Regions from separate parts of the Sporosarcina pasteurii genome, predicted to be linked through region 4. Evidence: riboswitches for the same ligand, from Rfam matches in the RefSeq annotation. Region 4 holds a riboswitch; each other region holds the start of a gene.
What was found. A riboswitch is a leader RNA that binds a small molecule or an ion and turns the genes downstream of it on or off. The one in region 4 is predicted to bind thiamine pyrophosphate.

Region 1 (3,345 bases), 110 kb from region 4:
AACTGATGCGCACCAATGGCATTGCGATTTCCAACGAAGTTGAAGCTTATGCGGTAGAACGTGAAAAGTCTGGAAACACAGCAATTTTTGCAGCTATTGACGGAACCATCGCGGGAATCATCTCCATCGTAGATCAAATTCGTCCCGAAGCCACAAGCGCACTACAAGAGTTACGCGCAAACGGCATCAAACAAATCATTATGTTAACAGGTGATAATCGACATACTGCTGAACTTGTTGGCAAGCAACTTGACTTTGACGCGGTATATGCGGAACTACTACCTGAAGACAAAGTAGCCATGGTCCAAAAGTTAAAAAATGCGGGTCACCGTGTTGCTATGGCAGGAGACGGTATTAATGATGCACCAGCCATCGCGACTGCCGATATCGGGCTTGCAATGGGCGAAGGCGGAACGGATATTTCAATGGAAACTGCGGATGTTGTTTTAATGGCAGACCGACTCGACCAGTTTTCACACGCCTATTCTTTAGCAAAAGCCACTGTACGTAATATGCGACAGAACACATTCTTTGCGGTAGGAACAGTTGTCATCTTACTGGCAGGTGTCCTACTCGGAAAAGTATTTTTAGCATCAGGTATGCTCATTCACGAACTAAGTGTGCTTCTAGTTATTCTTAACGCTGTTCGATTAATGCGTTATAATAACAAGAACGGTAAAAAAGAGACTGCGACGCCAATACTGCAAACTGAATGAGGTGGAGAAGGTTGACAGAAAACAATCATTGCGAACATAGAGCCGTGGAGATGCAGAAAATGTGCATCTCTATTGTGCCGATTTTTAACCATTTAACAACTGCCGAAATGAGTGAGATTGTCAAAACTACAAATTCTGTAAAGCATCCACGAGGCCATACAATTTATCGAGCAAATGAACCGTCAGATGGGCTGTATATCGTTCATAAGGGACGGGTGAAAATCTATCGTTTATCAGACACTGGCAAAGAACAACTTGTGCGTATTCTAGAACCAGGTGATTTCACTGGAGAACTTTCTTTATTCTCTGAATCCGTGCACGATGCCTATGCAGAAGCGATGGAACCTGTAGAATTATGTGTGATGGGAAGAAAAGATTTCCAACAGTTTTTATTGAAATATCCCGCAATTTCCTTAAAAGTCCTCACTGAGTTTTCAACGAGATTGTCAAAAACCGAAAAGCAGGCGGCAAGCATTGCGTTGGAATCCACCGAAACAAGAATCGCGATGTACCTTGCGGATGTAGTAGAGGAAACGAAAAGTAAACGCATTACACTGCCGATGAGTCGGAAAGACCTCGCTTCTCATCTTGGGACAACACCCGAAACAGTCAGTCGAAAACTAGCTGACTTTGAAGAGGCTGGATGGATTCGACAACATACACCCAGCAAAATAGAGATTTTAGATTTAGATAGTTTACTACTCGTCTAATCGCTTAAAAGCCATCCATACAGGGTGGTTTTTTAATACTTTGAAAGCAACTAACCATTTTCTTGCTTTTCCAGTAATTCCTACTCCTTTCTTTCATTCAAAAAGACTCTATGCTACACTAATAGTAGATTGAAAATTCAACATAACATTGACCATTAGGGGAATCCTTGAAAAGGACTGAGAGAAGAGTACAACTCTGATACCCTTATTACCTGAACAGGTTTGGACCTGCGTAGGGAAGTGGCCGTCAGATTATTTATGTATTAATACTGTCTTTGACGACTACTTTCCTACTGCGGAAGTAGTCTTTTTTGTGTAAAGGAGGATATGATGAAGCTCATTGCAGTGACGAATGACCGTATGTCGATAGATGAATTAATTCAAACATTACTAGCGATTGAACCGTATATTGACGCAGTTATTTTAAGAGAAAAGTCGAAAACGGATACAGAGATCTTGAAATTAATTCAAAAGCTTAAGGAAGTAAATTTTAACGTAAAGAAAATGATTGTCCACGGAAAACCTACTATTGCAAATACCGAACAAATTGATAAAGTACAACTGCCAGGCGGATTACCACTTCCTGATTTAATGCGGCAGTATCCAGCGCTATTATTCGGAAAATCCGTCCACTCACTTGAAGAAGCGATAGTTGCTGAGGCGGATGGCGCAGAGTCTGTGTTATATGGTCATTTGTTTAAAACAAATTCAAAGCCTGGATTGCAACCACGCGGAACCGATGACTTGCGGCGAATTGTTTCATCGCTAACCATTCCTGTCTACGCGATTGGCGGCATTCGACCAAGTCATATCGAACGATTAAGAGAAGTAGGGATTGCAGGCGTGGCGATAATGTCTACTATATTTGAAAGCGAACATCCGAAAAACATCGCCAAAGAGTATTATGATGCCATTCATACATAGAGGGGGATTATCAATGACTAAAACAATTGAACTAAATGGGAACACACAAGAAATCCCAAAAGACGTTGAAAGTGTCCAGCAATTGCTCGAACACTTAAATCTCGAGGAAAGAATTTTAATTGTGGAATTGAATAAAAACATTCTCAATAAAAGCGCTTATGATCAACCGATTATGGACCGTGATCAGATCGAAATTATTCACTTTGTAGGAGGCGGATGAACATGCTTAAAATAGGAAATCATTCATTTTCATCGAGATTATTGTTAGGGACTGGTAAATACCCATCATTTGAAACTCAAAAAGAAGCTGTTCGTGTTTCTGAAGCAGAAATTTTAACATTCGCAGTCCGTCGAATGAACGTTTTTGAACCATCACAACCAAATTTCTTAGAACAACTTGATTTATCAAAATATACTTTGCTTCCAAATACCGCTGGTGCAAAAACAGCTGAGGAAGCTGTACGTATCGCAAAACTGGCAAAGGCATCTGGTTTATGTGACATGGTTAAGGTAGAAATTATTGGCTGTGACCACTCCTTGTTGCCAGACCCAGTTGAAACGTTACGTGCCACAGAAATGTTATTGGATGAAGGTTTTATCGTACTTCCCTATACATCTGATGACGTTGTACTTGCCCGCAGATTATGTGAAATGGGTGTCAATGCCATCATGCCGGGTGCAGCGCCTATCGGATCAGGTCGCGGCATATTAAACCCACTGAATTTGTCCTTTATTATCGAACAGTCGGAAGTCCCTGTCATTATTGATGCTGGCATTGGTTCTCCAAAAGATGCAGCCTATGCGATGGAACTCGGCGCGGATGCTGTTTTATTAAACACGGCCGTGTCCGAAGCAAAGGACCCAGTGAAAATGGCAGAAGCGATGAAACTTGCCATTGAAGCGGGACGACTTGGTTTTGAGGCTGGACGGATGCCTGAACGTGACTACGCAGTAGCTAGCAGTCCGATGGAAGGACTCTTGCCAAATTGAATAGC
Region 2 (3,345 bases), 410 kb from region 4:
CCTTTAAAGAAAACATCTAAATCCCAAACTTCCGAATACTTCATCTGTATTTTTCCCCCTCTTACGTTTCCAATTTTCTAAATAGATACTTCTATTGTAGCATGTAATTTCGATATGCGAACCAATACATTTTGCTACGAACTGATATTTGTGACGAAAACTTCACACTTTTTACCGTAAAACACAATTTTCCTCTGTATACTTATAGATAGGAGGATTTTAACATGATTCGATTTTTTAGTATGGCAATAATTCTTTTCGTTAGTCTTATCGTTATTGGCACTGCAGAAATCGTTCCTTTTAATGGAATCACCGCTATTGAAATTATGAATAGACTCCCTGTGCTGTTAACACCTGCAAGCTATGTGTTTCTGATTTGGATCCTAATATATATTTTCTTAGTGACTTGGCTCCTCGGATTCTGGCGACATCAACGACGACAATCAGGAAAAGTGTTCAACATTAGATTTTTGTTTTTCATCATAAGCTTACTATTCAATATGCTTTTGATTCTCCTATGGCATTATGAGTTCTTTATGTGGGCAATTATTATAATGGTTGGATTGTTACTTACCATCTCTGCCATTTATTTTTCATATCCCAAAACCGAAAACCTCATTTTGTTTCGCGTACCAATTTCAATATTTTTCGGTTGGAGTGTATTTTCTTTTATTATTTTAATTAATTATACGTTGGTATTTGTCGAATGGAGTGGCTTTGGAATTAGCCAATCATTATGGGCCGTCATCTTTTTAACACTAGCAACCGCAATCGCCCTTCATTTTTTATATCATTATGAAGATAAGGCATTTAATATTGTTTTTATGTGGGGATTTATTGGAATCGCAGTAAAAAATGGATTCGATTCTCTATTCGTGACTACTGCTGCATTGTTCTTAACCGCCGTCATTGGTGCATGCTTTTATCTATTCAAAAATAAACAGGTATCTGCCAGCGAATGACACAATATGTATTTTAAAAAACGCCTTTCTCCAAAAGTATAGAGAAAGACGTTTTTTTATGCTGTTTTTAATAATCTTGGTGCGCTTGTAAATAGCAAACTCGCCACAATGCTACATAATAAAATAGAAGGTATCATGTAACTTGCATTGTAGACTAAAGAATATAACCAAACCGGCTGGCCAGCAGGAGCATATTCTCCGAAGAATACAATTCCTCCAACGAAATGAATAAAGAATCGTAGAAGACCACCAATAACCGAACCGATGACAATCGCTGCAACCATACTCCCTTTGCGCCCTTTGGCCATACTATTTGCTAACCAAATTCCAGTAATTGCTGCAATCCCAACCAATGTATAAGCTAACGTATAATCCATTAAAGCCTGCGCCCAATGAAATATCGTCCCACCAGTAATCAGTTGTAATAAACCGCTTAGAAATCCTGTTAGTAAACCACCACTGATGCCCCAACGGAATGCCATGACAATAATTGGTAGCATAGACAGTGTAATTGAACCACCTTGTGGCATGACAAAAACCGTAAGTTTATCTAAAATAAATGATAAAGCCCCGAGTATGGCTACCTCCATTAAAAACTGTAATCTTTTCCTTTGCATAACAATTTTCCTCCCTACATGTCTTGTAGAGATGTAATGAACAAACCCGTTCTCTTATATTTTCTCGACACCATTTATCTTAAAGCCGTAATAAATTGCCTAATGTTTTAAATCTAACAGCGCAGTAGGGTACCTACGCACTACATCAAGATTTACAAAGGTATTCCAAACTTTATCGTGTCTTAAGCAAAAAAAATAGACATCCCGTGTAGAACGGAACATCTTCATATAAGGCGAAGTGTGCTTCACTTCGACAACATGTCTGTTTCCATCCACATCCCTACGCAAGTATGAACTTACAGGTTCAAAGGGTCAGAACAGATTGTTCTTTCTCAGCCAATAGGCTCCCCTTGTGGTAATACTTATCAGTTTAATTGTATAAGAGTTCACTATATTAAGCAAGCTATACTTATATGCCCCTAGCTTTGGAAGGAGGTTTTCATTTTTATGTCGAATAAAAAAATATTAAGTGCCCTTTGTTATTTTAGTGTATTCTTTTTTCCTTTATTATTACCGTTTGTAATCTATTTCGTTTCTGAGGAACTAGAAGTTAAATATCATGCAAAACGCTCCCTTATTTCACACTTTGTTCCAGTTGTTATATTGATTTGTGGTGTGATTATTTTCTCCTTTTCCATGCTTACTGTTGAGAAGAGAATGATGACGATTGTCAACGGTAGTTTTGACTTTTGGAGCATAGCCCCTTTTCTATTCACGCTTATTTATAGCTTGTTATTTATTGTGATTATTATTTGGAATGTCTTTCAAGGTGTAAAGGTGTTAAAATAACAACTTCATTCAAAATTGGTCCTGAACTCTTTTTTTAGAGTACAGGCTTTTTTTATTTCTAATTTTTATATGGTATAGTGTAGGATGTAATTAAATGAACGGTAAGAAAGGATTTGTTTTGAATGATTGCTAAAACAGAACAAGATATAAATGGACTTAAAAAAATCGGTAAAATTGTTGCAGAAATAAGAGATGCAATGAAAAATGCAGCAGTCCCTGGCATAACGACAAAAGAATTAGATGAGCTGGGTGGCCGTCTTTTCAAAGAAAAAGGTGCTGTTTCTGCGCCAATTTCCCAATATGACTTTCCGGGATATACATGCATTAGCGTTGAACATGAAGTTGCACACGGCATTCCTGGATCGCGCGTGATTAAGGATGGGGACATTGTAAATATCGACGTTTCTGGATCTTGCGATGGGTACTTTGCTGATACGGGTATTTCTTTTGTCGTTGGGACGCCAGATGAGCGTAAACAAAAATTATGTGATGTTGCGCAAAGCGCGTTTGATCGTGCAATGACACGTGTAAAAGCAGGATCTAATCTAAGTGGTATTGGAAAAGCAGTTGAGCGAGAAGCGAAAAGCCACGGACTTAACGTAATTCGTAATTTAACAGGTCACGGCATTGGTACTGCCTTGCACGAGGAACCTCAACATATTTTAAACTATTATGATGCATGGGATAAAACGCTTTTAAAAGATGGCATGGTTCTTGCAGTTGAGCCATTTATCTCTGAAAAAGCGGAAAACATCGTTGAACTGGGAGATGGCTGGACATTCGTTACGCCGGATAAATCATTAGTTGCCCAAGTTGAACATACAATTATCGTAACAAAAGATAAGCCGATTATTTTAACACAACTATAATACCAAAAGCGGAAGGCGACGTTTAGCATCGATAGGCACTGGAAGACTTACCACAAAAGGCATCTTTTCGCCTTTTTGGAAAGGCTGAAGTGTCCCGAGAGGCTGTCG
Region 3 (3,345 bases), 680 kb from region 4:
TGGTGAACTTTTATTATTACAATGGGAATGAGGGGTCTTATTTGTTTTTAACGATATTAATGATGATTGTCATCACGCAAAGACTTACTGAATTACTCGTTGCAAAAGAAAATGAAAAGTGGATTGTTCAGCAAGGCGGCTATGAGGTCGGCGCTTCACATTATCCGCTCATGATCCTCCTTCATAGTTCATTTTTTATTGCATTCATTATCGAAGTCATTCTATTTGAACGAACACTCTCCCCGCTTTGGGGATTTTTTCTGATACTTTTCCTTCTTGCGCAAGTAGGCAGATTTTGGTGTTTATTTTCTTTAGGTAAGTTTTGGAATACAAAAATAATGATTCTTCCAAACGCGAATGTGGTAAAAAAAGGTCCTTACAAATTTTTACGTCACCCTAATTATTTAATTGTTGCCATCGAATTAATATCCATCCCACTTTTATTTAACGCTTATTTTACTGCCATTACCTTCACTTTATTAAATATATGGATGTTATCGATTCGCATTCCGATTGAAGAAAATGCTTTGAAAGAATTGACGAATTACAGTGATGTCTTTTATTAGAGGTGGGGATTTAGGAATTGGGCGGATATCTTGGTGATTTGCTCGTACATCTTGGAACGGAGAGCGGAGATAACGCCCATTTCGGAGGACATCTCAAGATTGATTGGACATCCTATTGATTTCCTAGGACATACTGCTACAGAGAGCGAAGATAATTACAGTTTCGGCGGATATCCCGAAATTTTACGATTCGAATCGGCAGCATTGACTCATTCACAAATACCGCCCTACGCACTTTGAGTTAAACGAATTTTATTGATGGCTATACTAACTATTCGGCTCCAATAATCCCGTTGCGTCTTTCCACCTATTTTCAATCAATTATTTGACTTTCTCTTTTTTCTATGCTTATACTTAGTTGAATCCAATTTCATAAGATCCACCACTAGGGGTGCTCGAAAAGAGCTGAGACTGGCGAATGCCTAAACCCTTTTAACTTGAACCAGGTAATACTGGCGTAAGGAAGAGGTGCAGACGTATAAATTCGACCCGTCTATTTTCTGGGGAATTCTGACTGTCTACAATCCACTTCTTCTTCAAGGAGTGGATTTTTTAATTGGAAAAATTAATAGGGAGTGGGTATGAAATGAAATTTACTGACCGCCTGCATGAGAAAACATTACCAATTTGGAGACAGAATCATAATCATCCGTTTGTAAAAGGGATTGGCGATGGAACTGTTAATCAAGAAAACTTTCGTTTTTACATGGTGCAGGATTACTTATATTTAATCGATTACTCAAAAGTATTTGCAATCGGCGCAGTGAAAGCAGATGATGTTGAAACTATGGGGAAATTCGCTGGACTACTTGAAGGTACATTGAATACGGAGATGGCGCTTCACCGAAAATATGCTGAGCGATTCGGCATTTCAGAAGAAGAACTTGAGAACGCAAAGCCTTCCCCAATTGTTCTAGCATACACACACTACATGTTACACGTCAGTCAAAAAGGGACACTTGCAGAAGTTGTTGCTGCAGTTTTACCGTGTGCTTGGAGTTATTGGGAAATTGGAAAAGAGTTAAATGAAATCCCTGGTGCAGCAGACCACCCATTATATGGCGACTGGATACGCATGTATTCTTCCGAAGCCTTCGGTGAACTAGCAAGCTGGTGCATTGACTTAATGAACGAAGTGGCGGAAGGTAAACCTGAGCATGAGTTACAAAAATTAGAAGAAATCTTTTTAAATACGACACGATTTGAATATATGTTCTGGGATATGGCGAACAACAAGCAAATGTGGCCAGGTGCTGAAACTGCTGATGTTGGCATTTAACAATGTTTCGTTTGGCTATGACGAAAAACGTAAAATACTAGAAAACCTTTCATTTTCTGTTCATCCAGGTGAATTTATTTCCATCGTCGGTGTAAGTGGTTCTGGAAAAAGTACGATATTCCGGCTAGTTACTGGTCTCGAGCATCCATTGACTGGTGACATTACACTTGAAGGAAATAAAAATGGGGACAGACTTGGGAAAGTAGCGTATATGCCCCAACAAGATTTACTTTTACCATGGCGAACGATTTTGGAAAACGCCTATTTACCACTTGAAATTAATGGGATTGATAAACAAACCGCCTATCAACAAATACAACCTTTATTAAAAGAATTTGGATTAGAAGGCACAGATGATAAATATCCAGCTGAATTATCTGGAGGGATGAAACAGCGCGTTGCATTTTTGCGCGCTGTTCTTTCAGGAAATCCACTTCTTTTATTAGACGAACCTTTTTCTGCACTCGATGCAATTACTAAATTATCAATGCAAGAATGGTTACTAGAGCAATGGAAAAAAAGACAATCTACGATACTATTCATTACCCATGATGTGGAGGAAGCACTCTTTCTATCGGACCGAATTTTGTTATTGAAAAATAAACCTGTGACGGACGTTGAAGAAATCTTTGTGCCATTACAAGGTAAACGTACAAGAAATGATTTAAATCTTCCTGAAATGTTGGCATTAAAGGACCGTTTACTTAGCACTCTTCAAAGTGAGGTCGCTTTATGAGAAATACTGCCTCATTTTTGATTGTAGTGGGATTCCTAATTTTGTGGGAAATAAGTGCAAGAATCATCGATAAAGCATTTATTCTACCGTCTCCTTTACAAATATTCATTCGGCTATGGGAATTAAAAGAAGTTCTTTTTCTAGATCATTTACCCATAACTTTATTATCTATCGTCATGGGTCTTACGCTATCAATCATTTTAGGAACAGCAATTGCAGTTTGGATGTCTTTAAATTCCAGTGTGCAAAGAGCGATATATCCAATTTTAATTGCCTCTCAAATGGTACCCGTTATTGCGTTAGCCCCCATTTTTGTTTTATGGTTTGGCTACACTATTTGGAGTAAAGTTGCTGTTGCTGTATTGATCACATTTTTCCCAATTACCGTAAATACCTTTGATGGACTATCATCTGGAAATAAGGATAACGAGGAATTATTTCTCACGATGGGCGCTACGAAAAAGGATATATTTTTCAAGTATTCAATTCCGATGGCACTCCCCCACTTTTTCTCAGGATTAAAAGTCGCAGTGACTTTGAGCGTCATTGGTGCAGCTATTGGGGAATGGCTAGGTGCACAGGCTGGACTTGGTTATTTTAGCCGTCGCATGATGACGCAATTTGACGGGGCAGCCGTATTTGCTCCGATTATCGTATTGACTTTTGTTGGCATTTTATTATTTATTTGTGTAACTCACCTTGAAAAACGTATGTTAAATTGGAGGACAAAGAGTTGAAAAACATTAAACTATTTTTAAGTAGCA
Region 4 (3,345 bases):
TTAAATCATCCCCTTGTAACGCGCCCTCCCCTTTTTCACGCAATTGGAAAGTAGTAATGCCCCCTTTTAAAGCAGCTTGTAAAACATCAAGTAGATTTCGATCTCCAATATTTGTTGTTCCGGCAATAAAGTATAATTGTAGTTTACTTTTATCCATCGATCACAACTCCCTTTTCATGTTTTTCAGCTTTCATTTGCTGCTTATATGCCCAGTGATTGGTTGGGCCATGTCCACTCCCTATGTCTAACCCATTTTCAATTGCAGCATGAATAAAATTCTTTGCAGAAACAACAGCATCTGCTTGATTTTTACCCTCTGCAAGAAAGGCAGTCAACGCAGCCGCATACGTACAACCTGTCCCATGTGTATCTTTTGTGTCAATCCAAGGCGTACGTACGTAAAACTTCTCCCCTGCGGCAGACATAAATAAATCTTCCGCATCAGGTACGTCTACCCGATGTCCCCCTTTAATGACGACGGATTGCGCCCCTAATGCCAATATATGCTTGGCCGCTTTTTCTATGTCCGCATTGTTTTGGATACGTAACCCCGTCAGAACTTCAGCTTCTGGAATATTGGGTGTCACTACTGTCGCAATAGGAAGAAGTTCATTCTTCAACGCCTCAATTGCTTCCTCCTGAAGTAAAGAAGCCCCACCTTTTGCGATCATCACAGGATCAATGACGAGCGGAATTTCCTGTTTCTTTAATTGCTCAGCCACGACTTTAATAATATCTGATGAAAACAACATCCCCGTTTTCACAGCATGCACGGGAAAATCCGTAAAAATGGCTTCAATTTGTGCGGCGATGATCTCTAGATCTATCGATTGGATCGCATGAACTCCTTGCGTATTTTGTGCCGTCACTGCTGTTAATGCGGACGTACCAAATACCCCAAGCTCCTGAAACGTCTTTAAATCCGCTTGAATACCGGCACCTCCACTGTTATCTGAACCAGCAATTGTCATTGCGATTTGAACCATTTCAACTCACGTCCTTTTTTAAAATAAAGCCGCTTTCCGGTAACGTTAGAAAGCGGCGGTCATCCTTTTATACAAAAAGACGTGCCACTTCCCTACGCCAGTATCATCCGGATCAGGTTCTAAGGATCTGTACAAAACATATACATCTCAGCCTTTGTTAGGCACTCCTAGTGGTTGTAGAACTATTCAGCTTTTATTCACTATAGCACATTTACACAAGGATATTGCCTTGTTCACAGAACCTTTAAGAAACTTTTACAAATTTAACTGAATAACCTTTGCCGAAATCTACTCATTTTTTGTCATCAAATGTAAACTTTATCCTAATTACAATAAAGTACGAACTATGTTGATTTCCGTTCCGGGCGGACGCTTTCCACTACAATCAACGAGACACCCTCATCATTAAGATGAACTTTTAAAAAAGTAAGGATACTTAAATTCATCTATATTATAAAAATAAGCAATTGTGAAATTGATTCATCTAGCAAAATTATGCTATAGTGAATCTAAATTCAAATAGTTTATTGCCACTGGAGGTGCCTTTGTGAAAGGCTGAGATGCATATACATATGCGGACTCTTTGAACCTGATCTGGTTTAGACCAGCGGAGGGAAGTGGATCCGCGTTTCTTTTACACCATATCGAAATCGTGGCCGCTTCCTACTATATATAGGAGCGGCTTTTTCTATTTTAAAAAAGGAGCCAAATGATTTATGAAGAAAAACAATCATCTACTTGCAGCATTAAGACAACAGAATCCTCTGATACACTGCATTTCCAATATCGTTGTTGCCAACTTCCAAGCAAATGGATTACTTGCACTAGGCGCCTCACCGATCATGGCGGATGCCATGGAAGAAGTTGCTGAAATTGCAGCCGTGGCAGATGCAACGGTTCTTAATATGGGAACACTCAATCCAACTACGCTAGAAGCTATGATTCACGCGGGGAAAAGCGCAACGGAACGAAACATCCCTGTCGTCATCGATCCAGTCGGTGTCGGGGCCACTACTTTTCGCAAGCAAAGTATCCAACAACTCTTACAAGAAGTTGACGTTACCCTCATTCGTTGTAATGCAGGCGAACTTGCAGCCATCGCGGGTGTGGATTGGACAGCGAAAGGCGTTGATGCTGGCGTAGGTGATGCAGATATTGAAAGTATTGCAAAAGCAGTAGCGAAAAAACATAATTGTTTACTCGCTGTTTCTGGAGAAATCGATATCGTCACAGACGGTTATCAAACCTTTTATATAGAGGGCGGACATCCACTCATGACAAAAGTGACAGGCACCGGATGTTTATTAAGTAGTGTCGTAGGCGCATTTTTAGCAGCTGCTGAGGAAAACAGTGTCGAAGCAGCGGCAACAGCCCTAACTTTCTATAAAAAAGCCGGAGAAAAAGCAGCAGCGCTCGCGGTCGGACCTGGAGACTTTGCTGTTCACTTTCTAAACGCACTAAACGAGGAGGAACCTACACATTGAACCTTCGAAAAATGACCATCATGACAATGTTCGTCGCCATAGCAGTTGCCGGCTCTGTATTTGTTTCCTTTCCAGCAGGAATTGCGCGCGCCTACCCGATTCAACATGCTGTCAATGTGATTGCCGCCATTACGTTAGGTCCCATTCCTGCATTGACGATTGCTTTTTTAACTGGACTCGTTCGAATCCTAACAGGAACTGGCTCGCTTCTCGCTTTTCCAGGCGGGATGATCGGTGCTTATTTAGCGGGCATCCTCTACCAAAGATTCGGAAAACCAGCATTTGCAGCCATCGGTGAAGTGATTGGGACTGGCATCATTGCTTCCTTATTTGCAGTTCCTTACGCAAAAATCTTAATGGGGACAACGGTGACAGCATTCTTTTTCATGCCCCCATTTCTCGTATCAAGCGTAAGTGGTGCGTTACTCGGCGTCATTTTAGCCGCTCGCCTGAACAGGTCAGCCATTCGAACAAAATTAGAAATCTAACAAACATCCATAGAATTTGTACTCCAAACTACAAATTCTATGGAACGTTTTCGTCATAAATGAATAAAATGATCCGCCCAAATCCTTTCAACTTGAGCCACTTCTTTCTCTATATGAATGACATACACATCTGGATTCGTTAACGTTTGCCACTCAGTAAAACCAAATCGTTCATCAAAACACCGTAACAAGAGCGTCATTAGATTGCCGTGTGTAACAAGTACCGTTCGAGCGCCTTCTTGCAATGAATCTACCATATTTTTCACACGTGTCATCGCCTCAATTGATGACTCACCACCTTCATATTTAAGATAAAGATTTAGAAAACTATCCTCCAACTTAACTAACCAATCTTCAAAATTACGGTCGCTAAGGACACGTTCTGAT

Region 1: linked by a shared signal. The riboswitch ahead of AB1H92_RS14815 (thiamine phosphate synthase) and the one ahead of thiM (hydroxyethylthiazole kinase) in region 4 are both predicted to bind thiamine pyrophosphate.
Region 2: linked by a shared signal. The riboswitch ahead of thiT (energy-coupled thiamine transporter ThiT) and the one ahead of thiM (hydroxyethylthiazole kinase) in region 4 are both predicted to bind thiamine pyrophosphate.
Region 3: linked by a shared signal. The riboswitch ahead of tenA (thiaminase II) and the one ahead of thiM (hydroxyethylthiazole kinase) in region 4 are both predicted to bind thiamine pyrophosphate.

Annotation. Positions count from the first base shown of each region.
Region 1 covers NZ_CP160452.1:3,060,586-3,063,930, forward strand. The annotation lists gene AB1H92_RS14805 (cation-translocating P-type ATPase) at 1-716, shown strand, start outside; gene AB1H92_RS14810 (Crp/Fnr family transcriptional regulator) at 728-1,426, shown strand; TPP riboswitch at 1,574-1,682, shown strand; gene AB1H92_RS14815 (thiamine phosphate synthase) at 1,754-2,350, shown strand; gene thiS (sulfur carrier protein ThiS) at 2,364-2,570, shown strand; gene AB1H92_RS14825 (thiazole synthase) at 2,573-3,340, shown strand; gene AB1H92_RS14830 (ThiF family adenylyltransferase) at 3,337-3,345, shown strand, end outside.
Region 2 covers NZ_CP160452.1:2,756,710-2,760,054, forward strand. The annotation lists gene AB1H92_RS13315 (M3 family oligoendopeptidase) at 1-44, opposite strand, end outside; gene AB1H92_RS13320 (tryptophan-rich sensory protein) at 225-962, shown strand; gene thiT (energy-coupled thiamine transporter ThiT) at 1,019-1,579, opposite strand; TPP riboswitch at 1,840-1,940, opposite strand; gene AB1H92_RS13330 (DUF4870 domain-containing protein) at 2,027-2,368, shown strand; gene map (type I methionyl aminopeptidase) at 2,491-3,237, shown strand.
Region 3 covers NZ_CP160452.1:2,486,603-2,489,947, forward strand. The annotation lists gene AB1H92_RS11805 (type III polyketide synthase) at 1-31, shown strand, start outside; gene AB1H92_RS11810 (isoprenylcysteine carboxyl methyltransferase family protein) at 42-566, shown strand; TPP riboswitch at 944-1,047, shown strand; gene tenA (thiaminase II) at 1,153-1,845, shown strand; gene AB1H92_RS11820 (ABC transporter ATP-binding protein) at 1,832-2,581, shown strand; gene AB1H92_RS11825 (ABC transporter permease) at 2,578-3,318, shown strand; gene AB1H92_RS11830 (ABC transporter substrate-binding protein) at 3,315-3,345, shown strand, end outside.
Region 4 covers NZ_CP160452.1:3,168,589-3,171,933, forward strand. The annotation lists gene thiE (thiamine phosphate synthase) at 1-157, opposite strand, end outside; gene thiD (bifunctional hydroxymethylpyrimidine kinase/phosphomethylpyrimidine kinase) at 150-986, opposite strand; TPP riboswitch at 1,059-1,165, opposite strand; TPP riboswitch at 1,512-1,619, shown strand; gene thiM (hydroxyethylthiazole kinase) at 1,703-2,470, shown strand; gene thiW (energy coupling factor transporter S component ThiW) at 2,482-2,958, shown strand; gene AB1H92_RS15475 (histidine phosphatase family protein) at 3,012-3,345, opposite strand, start outside.